Regions from separate parts of the Psychrobacillus sp. FSL K6-4615 genome, predicted to be linked through region 3. Evidence: riboswitches for the same ligand, from Rfam matches in the RefSeq annotation. Region 3 holds a riboswitch; each other region holds the start of a gene.
What was found. Region 3 has a riboswitch for thiamine pyrophosphate ahead of MKX53_RS01115 (YkoF family thiamine/hydroxymethylpyrimidine-binding protein). Riboswitches for the same ligand answer to the same signal wherever they lie in the genome.

Region 1: linked by a shared signal. The riboswitch ahead of MKX53_RS09045 (3-oxoacyl-ACP reductase) and the one ahead of MKX53_RS01115 (YkoF family thiamine/hydroxymethylpyrimidine-binding protein) in region 3 are both predicted to bind thiamine pyrophosphate.
Region 2: linked by a shared signal. The riboswitch ahead of thiT (energy-coupled thiamine transporter ThiT) and the one ahead of MKX53_RS01115 (YkoF family thiamine/hydroxymethylpyrimidine-binding protein) in region 3 are both predicted to bind thiamine pyrophosphate.

What each region holds. Positions count from the first base shown of each region.
Region 1 is NZ_JBBOYQ010000001.1:1,852,770-1,856,051, forward strand. Features, by position in the region: gene MKX53_RS09040 (NtaA/DmoA family FMN-dependent monooxygenase) at 1-685, opposite strand, end outside; gene MKX53_RS09045 (3-oxoacyl-ACP reductase) at 765-1,517, opposite strand; TPP riboswitch at 1,664-1,764, opposite strand; gene MKX53_RS09050 (DUF2268 domain-containing putative Zn-dependent protease) at 2,410-3,282, shown strand, end outside.
Region 2 is NZ_JBBOYQ010000001.1:2,867,209-2,870,490, forward strand. Features, by position in the region: gene map (type I methionyl aminopeptidase) at 126-875, opposite strand; gene thiT (energy-coupled thiamine transporter ThiT) at 923-1,504, opposite strand; TPP riboswitch at 1,570-1,661, opposite strand; gene MKX53_RS14415 (M20 family metallopeptidase) at 1,766-2,851, shown strand; gene MKX53_RS19730 (DUF4870 domain-containing protein) at 2,883-3,215, shown strand.
Region 3 is NZ_JBBOYQ010000001.1:214,257-217,538, forward strand. Features, by position in the region: gene MKX53_RS01105 (ABC transporter ATP-binding protein) at 1-354, opposite strand, end outside; gene MKX53_RS01110 (ECF transporter S component) at 341-922, opposite strand; gene MKX53_RS01115 (YkoF family thiamine/hydroxymethylpyrimidine-binding protein) at 924-1,505, opposite strand; TPP riboswitch at 1,586-1,692, opposite strand; gene MKX53_RS01120 (2-hydroxyacid dehydrogenase) at 1,956-2,915, shown strand; gene MKX53_RS01125 (LysR family transcriptional regulator) at 3,059-3,282, shown strand, end outside.

The DNA of each region.
Region 1 (3,282 bases), 1.6 Mb from region 3:
ATGCAATCCCTTGTTTAGATGCCCCTGCTTGCATGGCTACTGGTTTGCCTTGAGGGCTTTTTGGCGTCGTGGATGGGCCCTTCACTTTAAAATAGGTCCCATTGTGGTCAACAGGTTGTATATTAACAGGATTGATTAACTGTTTTTCTAATCGATTATATAGAATCTCCTTGCTGTCCCATGATAGAAATAGTTTATTCATTAACGCAGCAAATTCTTCGGCCTTTTCATACCGTTTATCATGAGAAGGCAGTTCCGGCATACTATGATTTAATGCTTCCTCGTCCCTCGTTGAGGTAACGAGATTCCACCCGACTCGTCCGTTTGTAATGTGATCTAGGCTTAACAGTTGTCGCGAAGCAGTGTAAGGATTCGAAAAGGTACTTGAGATTGTTGAAACTAATCCCACATAATTTGTCACTTGAGAAATAGCAGTTAAATTGACCACTGGATCTAACCAAAATGCTGGCATTTCATTTGGGTCGTTGGCAGGGAATGATTGATTGTCGGCAAAGAACACCGCATCAAAGCAACCCGTTTCAGCTAACTGTGCTAAGGATTGGTAATAAGAAATGTTCCCGATGCATTCAATGCTTGAATCAGGCATTAACCAAGCAGCCTGATGATGTCCACATCCATACAGCAATACGCCTAAGTGGATTTGTTTTCTTTGATTTCCTTTCATTAGCTACTCCTCTACCTATGTCATGAGTGACTGCTTAAATCGTCCATTTTTGTAAGACTATCTATTGTAAATTAAGTTACTAGTTCATTGTCAAACCGCCATCTACTGTTAAATTCTGACCTGTAATACCATCAGCATTTTCTGAAGATAAATAAGCGACCATATTGGCTACATCTTCAGGGCTAGTTACTTTCTTCAAAGGCGTTGATTGAGCAATTAAATCGAATACTTCAGGAGTTGTAACAGAACTGGCATCAGTCGTTTTTAATAATCCACCTGAAACTACATTTGCTCTTATGCCGAATTGTCCCAGTTCAGCGGCGATATTTCGCGTAAAACCAATTAGTCCAGCCTTTGCTGTTGTATATTCATGATAAGGAACAACAGGGTTTTGATACAAATTGGTACCAATGCTTATAATACTTCCATTTCGTCGTTCAATAAATTGAGGTATAACGCTTTGGACTACATTAAATGCGGCTTTTAAAGTGCCGTCTAGTTGTTTTTGATAATCCTCCCAAGTAAGTTCTGTAAAGGATTTCTGTTTGTTTGGATCAAATTTGAAACCTACCAACGCATTGTTGACTACAACATCTATTTGACCAAAATATTCGGTTGCTTTCTTTACCAAGGCATCGACTTCTGCCCGATTTGTGACATCTGCACAAATTGCAATTGCATTCTCTTTACCTAGTATAGAAACAAGCTCTTCAGCGGCATCTTTACTTTTATAGTAGTTAATAACCACTTTAAATCCTTGTTGTGCCAATTCTTTTACAATAGCTGATCCCAAACCTCTACTACTACCCGTTACCAATACTGTTCTGTTCATCATAACCACTCCCATACTGTTAGTTTTGCTAAAACTTAAATGATAAAGTGATAGATATAATAAAAAAACGCAACCTTCCTTTAGGAAAGTTGCGCAAATACAAATAATTGCATAGTAAAAATTAGGCATCATCAGCCTGCTATTATGTATTAGAATCTACACTTTCCTCCGCTAGTATTAACTAGTTCAGGTTCAAAGGGTTTGAGTAAATACTCATCTCAGTTAAATAACACCCCTAGTGATTATATTTAAGTTACTCTCAATGTATAGTTTTTAGAATTTTATGTCAAGTCTTGTTTGTTAGGTGTTAAGGCATCGCTAAAATAATCAAGCCATTTTTCTCACAATAACTGGGCTTGAATCTGTATACCATATATAAAATTACTTATGAAGCTTTCTCTATTTTATGTATTTAAGTACCTTTGGAACATGATTTGAATATAATAATAATGAGGTGAAACTATGTGTTTTTCAACTAATATAATCGAACAACAAGCTTTTTTGATCAGCGATAAGATAATTAATAACTCTCTATATAAACCAGTAAGTTAGGATTTTATTGATGAGAAAAATGTTGGGATATCAGATTTTACAATGAAAAGTTTCAGAGAAGAGATACCACTAATTTCAAGGTGCTTATCTTAGCGAGTGTTCATGGAATATGGGAAACCGCAGACAAGTTAAGGCTGAGAGACTTTGCATTCTAGGTACCCAAAATTGGAAAGTAGTCTGCCTCTTCAAGAATCTTCTCCCAAATATTCCAATACAACCTAATTATCTTAAAATTATTGTTTGTTAATGTGATGAATATTTATCAATTAAATTAATGAAACTTTTAGAAATAATGGAACGTAAAGGAAGTAAATGGATGTAGTAAGGGGAGATGAAGTTAATGAATATTGCTAATAAAATTATAATTTCATTTTGTATGCTTCTATTAATTATTATTTTATCAGCCTGTAAGCAAACTGAACAATCTCTAGAGAATATCATTATGGAAAATGAACAACAAGATATATCTTATTCTTTTAAAAATCCCAATACTGGACAGGAATTTGAAATAATTCATGCTTATATGCTATATAAAAACTATTTTGAAACTGTTAAGGGAAATCCTGATGAATCACCTAACGAATTATATCAAAATATAATTATCGAACCTGTATATGATGCATGTTTTAAAGGTGCGGAACATTATAAATTTAGTGTATTTGAATGGATACCGGAAGAAAGTGATTTTAATAGTATCAAGAATCAATTAGAATCGATGGAACAAGAACATATGAACATGTTAATTGAGGATTCCCTTGTTAAATCCTCAGACATACTTTCATCAGATAAAAAAACAACAGTATGTGTGTTTCCTGAAAATGAAAAATTTCCTTCTGACATGATAACATTTGGAACAGGAAAAATTACTGTCTTTCTCAGTGAGCTTAATAATTATTTTAAATTGAGTGAGCTTGATAATTATAATAAATCAGGTGTTTCTCATGAATATCATCATAGTGTTTGGTTTGAAAAACATTATACGAAAGATTATTTCATGACAGTTTTAGATAATCTAATTATAGAAGGGTCTGCGGTGATGTTTGAAACCTTAGCATACCCCGATACAAATAGTAAAGATTTGGTGCTTGACGAAAACTTTAACAAAGAATACTGGAGTAAGATTGAAACATATCTTGAGAGTAGTGGTACCAATGAGTTTATATTAGGTGGCTCTAGAGGTTTACCCGACTATTATGGCTATAGTGAGGGCTAT
Region 2 (3,282 bases), 2.7 Mb from region 3:
GAAACCGTCCACCTGTAACGGAATCAGCCGAAAATTACCATGAGCACTGACTTCGTAGTAGGATAATTCATACTCTTAATATAAAAAACGCCTTCGAAAGAGTGAACTCTTGAAGGCGTTTTGTTTTAATCTAATTTAGTTAATAAAATTGGTGCACCTTTTGTGACAACAATTGTATGCTCAATCTGTGCTACTAAGGATTTATCAGGAGTGATAAATGTCCAACCATCACCTGATTCCACAATATGCTCTGCCTTCGCAGAAATAAATGGCTCAACTGCTAAAACCATTCCTTCTTTTAATATTGTTGGATCCCATGCATCATAATAATTCAATACATGTTGAGGAGCTTCATGAAGTGATTTCCCAATACCATGTCCAGTTAGGTTCATAATAACATGCAAGCCATTATCTTTGGCTTCTCTAGCTACTGCTTTACCAATTTGGTTCAATCGTGAACCTGCTTTAACTTTTAGCATTGCACGCTCAAATGCACTCTCAGCTACAGCACACAACTTCTCTTTCTCTTCATATCCTTCGCCTACGACAAAAGAAATTCCTGTGTCTGCAAAATAACCATCAAGTGATCCTGAAACGTCTATATTCACGATATCACCATCTTTTATAACACGAGCGCCTGGCATACCATGAGCTACTTCCTCATTAACACTAATACAAGTATATCCCGGAAAATCATATTCTCCCATTGGTCCAGAAATCGCGCCATGCTCTTTAAATAGCTTTCCGCCGATTTCATCTAACTCTTTCGTAGTCACACCAGGTTTAGTAGCAGCCTTCATTACATCTCGAATTTCTGCAACAATACGCCCTATTTTTTTTAATGCTACTAACTCTTCGTCAGTTTGTACAATCATCTTAACAAGATCCCTTCTTCACTAAATGTATTCTAATCATACCATATTTAGTGAAGATTCGGCAGTGTGAGGCGCGGAGCTTTAACAAATAATATGGAACAAATGAAAGCTGCTACTAAAAATACAGGAATCATATAAGTAGAATTATAGATCAACGAATACAAAATAACATTTTGCTCACCAGCAAATTCACCAAAGAATAGAATACCTGAAGTTACATGAGCTAAATAACGAAGAAAAGCTGCGATGAACGTTCCCAAGACAACTGCTCTAACCATTTTCATTTTATCCTTTTGTTCAAATGCATGTAGAAACGCAGGTCTCAGAAAACCAGCAAAACCAGCTACCATAAATGCGATGAAATAATCTATTGCTACTTGTGCTATCACTATTTCAAATGATAAGGGCGCTGCGTAAAAACGGCCTGTAACGACTTGTAATACACCTATCAAAAATCCAGTAGTTAAACCTGCTACAATACCACGACGAAAAGCCATTAAAATAACAGGTACTAAAACGAATGTAACTGATCCACCTTGCGGCATTCCAAAGCCGATCATATCTAAAACATATCCTAAAGCTGCAAAAATAGCGATTTCCATTAATATTAATACTCGATTATTCTTCATGACAATCCCCTTTTTTTGACCACAAAAAAAACGACCCCCGGGATAGACCCAGACATCGCGCGATTGTCAGTTTCCATCCACATCCCTACGCAAGTATTAACTTACAGGTTCGAAGGGTACTATCTCAGCCGTATCAACGGCGCCCCTTGTGGTTTGAATTATTTAGTTCGAGTTCATTGTAGCTGAATAGATAAAGTATTGCAACCTTCTTTTGTTCTTTTGTTATACTTGTAAAAACTATATGCGTAAGGGGATGTTTACATGATTACATTATTAAAAGATTTAATACGTATCAAAAGTGACACATTGGAAGGCGCAAATAATGCTTTGTTATTTTGTGAGAATTGGCTAGAGGAACGAGGTATTACTACTACGATCTTAAAGCATGAGGAAAAACTGATGCTTGTGGCAGTAATAGGAGACGGTGATAAATGTATGATTTGGAATGGTCACGTAGATGTTGTTCCAGGAGAAACTTCACAATTTCAGCCTTATATTGAGGGAGATTATTTATATGGTCGTGGAACAGCTGATATGAAAGCGGGAGTTGCTGCGATGATGCAAGCCTTTTATGAGCTATCTAAACAACCTGAAAATCTTGCTCAAAAAATTCAACTACATATCGTAACCGATGAGGAAACAGACGGAGAGACATCTAAATTTTTGGTCGATCAAGGATATATCGGTGACTTTGTTATATGCGGAGAACCTACCCATCTACAAATTGGCTTACAGGCAAAAGGAATTATCCAGTTTGATGTAATACTTAAGGGCAAATCTAGTCATGGCAGTCGTCCTTGGGAAGGAATAAATGCAATTGAACAAGCGTTTCTTTTTGACCAACAGCTTCGCACACTTTCTTTTTTAACAGCAAGCAATGAGTTCTATGATTATCCTTCCTTAAACTTGGCAAAAATACAAGCAGGAGAACGATATAACGTAGTTCCTGATGAGTGCATAGTAAGTTATGATCTTCGTTACGTACCCGGACAAGATATGCATAGTATTCTTTTAGACCTACAAACGTTGACAGAAGAATTTCCCAATAGTGAAATACAAGTGCACACTACCGCTCCTGCAGTAACAACTGAAGCTATTAACCCATATATCGAACGTATTGCTCAGGTCACTTCACAGTTTATAGGAAAACCTGCTGTGTTATTTGGGCAGCATGGAGCAGCTGATGCTCGCTTTTATGCAGAAACTGGAGCAGGCGCTATTGAGTTTGGACCAAGTGGTGGGGACTGGCATGGTGAAAAAGAATATGTATCTATTTCCTCTACGGAAACTTATAAAAACATCTTAGTCTCCTTAGGTAAAAGTGAGAAAAATATCATAATTTCGTAGGATATATTAGAAAGAATAGAGGTGATATAAACTGGATAATCCAAGAATTTTATCAGCACTTTCCTATTTTAGTGTTTTGTTTGCTCCCTTTTTTTTGCCCATCATCGTTTATTTTGTCTCACAGGATTCTGAAGTTAAATATCATGCAAAAAAATCCTTAATCTCTCATATCATACCTGTTGTTTTATTAGTAATTTTGTTCATTAGTATCTTTTCAAGTTTTATGCCTTTTACAACTGGATATAATGAACAGCCTACCCTTTGGATGGCAGTGGGACCTTTAATACTAATCGGTATATATATGCTTGTGTATGTTATAGTAATGGTTTGGAATATTGTTCAAGGCATTAAAGTATTAAGATAACGTTTATTTATAGGCTCTTAAGGGTACATAATTATTAATAACGAAAGCCAAGGAGCGATTATGATGA
Region 3 (3,282 bases):
CACCTGCAAATTTTCTAGCGTAAAAGCAAGCTCCTCTTCCACTGTTTGCATACAAAATTGCGCATCTGGATCCTGAAAAACGGTAGCAATTCGATGATTTATTTCCCCGGCAATGAATGTCCGACTATCCTTCCCAAATAGCTCAATATTGCCCGTTAAAATACCATCGCAATTATCGGGATATAATCGATTGCACAAGTAAAGTAGTGTCGTTTTTCCACAGCCGCTAGGACCAGTTAATACAACCCTGGAACCTTTTTGTACTGCAAATGAAAAGTCATTCAAAGTCCATTTTTCCTCATCTGGATATCGAAAGCTGACCTTCTCAAACGAAATGACGTCATGCACGAGCATCACCTTTTTTCGGTCGTGAAATAGCGTATCCTCGAAGAGAGCCTGTTGCTAGTAAGCCATCGGCAACCGCTTTACCTCCAACACCAGCAAGGAGAGCTCCACTCAATATGCGAATGCCAAGCATCAGCGCAACATAACCAGTACTGAATACCGTAAAGCCACCTAACAAATACCCGTAGGCAAAACTAAATACCGAAGATCCCACACCCGCTAGGATTAGAATCCAAATATCAAAGCGTTTGTATCTAGTTGCAGCAAATACTGCTTCTGCCCCTAAGCCCTGAATAACACCTGATAGAATTAGTCGGGGTCCAACGGCATTTCCTAACAACACCTCAATGGCAGCGGCGATTGTTTCTGAAATAACTGCAGCACCTGGCTTTCGAATAATATACATACTAATAATAGACACGATAAACCAAATGCCAAAAATCCATTCATATGCAATCGGACCTATAAATCCAGCCCAAATATTACCGACATGCAAGAACAATAAATACACAATGCCAAATACAACGGCAAGTAAAGACATTAACACGATTTCTTTTAGCTTCCATGATTTCAGCATGTTAACGACCTCCATGAGAGGGGCTGTTAATACTCATAGAAACGGTCATAACCAAATGCTTATGCTCATCTGAGCGGGCATTCATGAATGCTTCTTCATAAAACGCAAACACATCATGAATATCTCCATGAATACCACTTGCATAATGCATGGAATCATTAAACACACCTTGTGCTTTAGCACGATCCACTTCACGATAAATAATGTCCATATAACTCGGGTTATTCATCGGGTATAGAGCAAATTGAGAAGATACATATTGTTTTGTTATATCTGTGTTGGCAATTATATCGCCTTTGTCTAGATAGACATCTCCTGCAGAATCACCGGGGCAACCAGCGGAAAAAGTACCGGACAGTGCAATATGTTCTCCTGTTTTAGCAGCATGCAATGTAATTGCTTTTGCCACATTAAATACATGTACTTGTTTGCCACGAATAACCGTCGACACATCATCTGTGTGCATCCACACATTCGTCGCATCCGTCTCCTTCAAAGCACCTTTAATCACTTTGATAAAATCATTTGTCATCGGATGTAACGAAAAACGAAATCCGATAATTGGGCTCAATCCACACTCCATTTAAAAAACCTCCCTGTATTTTTTCATAAAAAAAGACCACATCCGTGAAGATGCAGCCACTTATCCAATACAAAAATATTAGGGAAGTCACCGCACTTCCTCACGCAGGTATTATCCTGATCGAGTTTTAAGGGATCGGAGCAAAATGCTCGCATCTCAGCCAAAGTGGGCACCCCTAGTGCGCAAAACGGTATGTAGTTTTTAATATGCCCAAAGTATAACGTAGCTATTTGAAGTTGTAAATATGTTTGCAAAATTTCCTACTTTCGTCCATGCTTTATCTAACCCGATTGTTTGTGGGCTGGGTGAATCATAATGGATATTTGGAGAAACACCGCAATGTTGAGAATAATCACCCGAATGTAAAAGAGAATCACCGCAATAGAACAAAGAATCACCCGAAAGCACCAGAGAAACACAAAAATACATAACTCGAGGGAGGATAAAGTTTTGAAGAAAATATACATAACTCGTAAACTACCCGAAGAAATCATTGAGCCTTTAAGAAAAAAGTTTGATGTACAAATGTGGCATAGCGAAACTATTGGAATGACAAATGAAGAAATATTAACAAATGCTAAAGACGCGCACGCTCTATGGACGATGTTATCCGATAATATCGATCGTACACTAATTGAAAGCCTTCCAAATTTAAAAGTAATTAGTAATTTTGCAGTTGGCTATAACAATATAGACATAGAGGCGGCAAAAGACCGTAGTATTGTCGTAACAAATACTCCGGGAGTATTAACAGAGACAACGGCAGACTTAGCATTTGCTTTACTATTAGCAACTGCTCGAAGAATAACAGAAGTAGAACAAGAAATTCGTTCGGGTAACTGGGATTCCTGGTCACCAATGCAATATACAGGAATGGACGTTTTCGGTGCAACGCTCGGTATTGTAGGAATGGGACGTATAGGGGAAGCGGTTGCTAGACGCGCGAAAGGCTTTGATATGAATGTGTTATATCATAATCGTTCTAGAAAACTAGATGCAGAAGAAACGTACGGCTTTACTTACGCGGAATTAGACGAATTACTTAAGCAATCTGATTTTGTCATTCTATTAACTCCACTTACACCTGAAACAAAGGGACTTATAGGGGAGCGTGAACTTAATATGATGAAAGAAACTGCAGCAATTATTAATGTCGCACGAGGTGGCATAGTAGATGAACAAGCTCTTTATGAAGCACTGGCGTCGAAAAAGATATGGGCTGCAGGACTAGATGTATTTGAGCAAGAGCCTGTACCGGTGGATCATCCTTTACTAACATTGTCTAATGTAACGGTGTCTCCCCATATCGGTAGTGCCAGTATCCGCACTCGCCAAGCGATGATGCAAATGAATGCAAAAGATATAGAAGCAGTGTTAGAAAATAGAGAACCTCAAAATAGAATTCTCTAATACTTAAGTAGTGGTCCTCATACAGGGCCACTCTTTTTGTTTACTTGAAATGATGATCGACATCAGTAAGTGCAAATGATAAACTATAATGAAAACGATTATCATTATCAGTAGTGATATTCATATAAAAGGGAGTCAGTTGCATGCTAGATAAAATGCAAATGTTTATCGTTCTAGCTGAATGTCGTTCATTTACAGAGACGGCTCGTAGAATGTTTTGTTCTCAACCAACAATTAGTCATCAAATTCAACAGCTAGAAGAAAAATATAAGACCATATTAATTCAACGTAAAAATAGACAAATTGAATTAACAGAGCAAGGGGAAGTTTTTTTACAATATGCTAGGAAAATATTATTACTAGATAA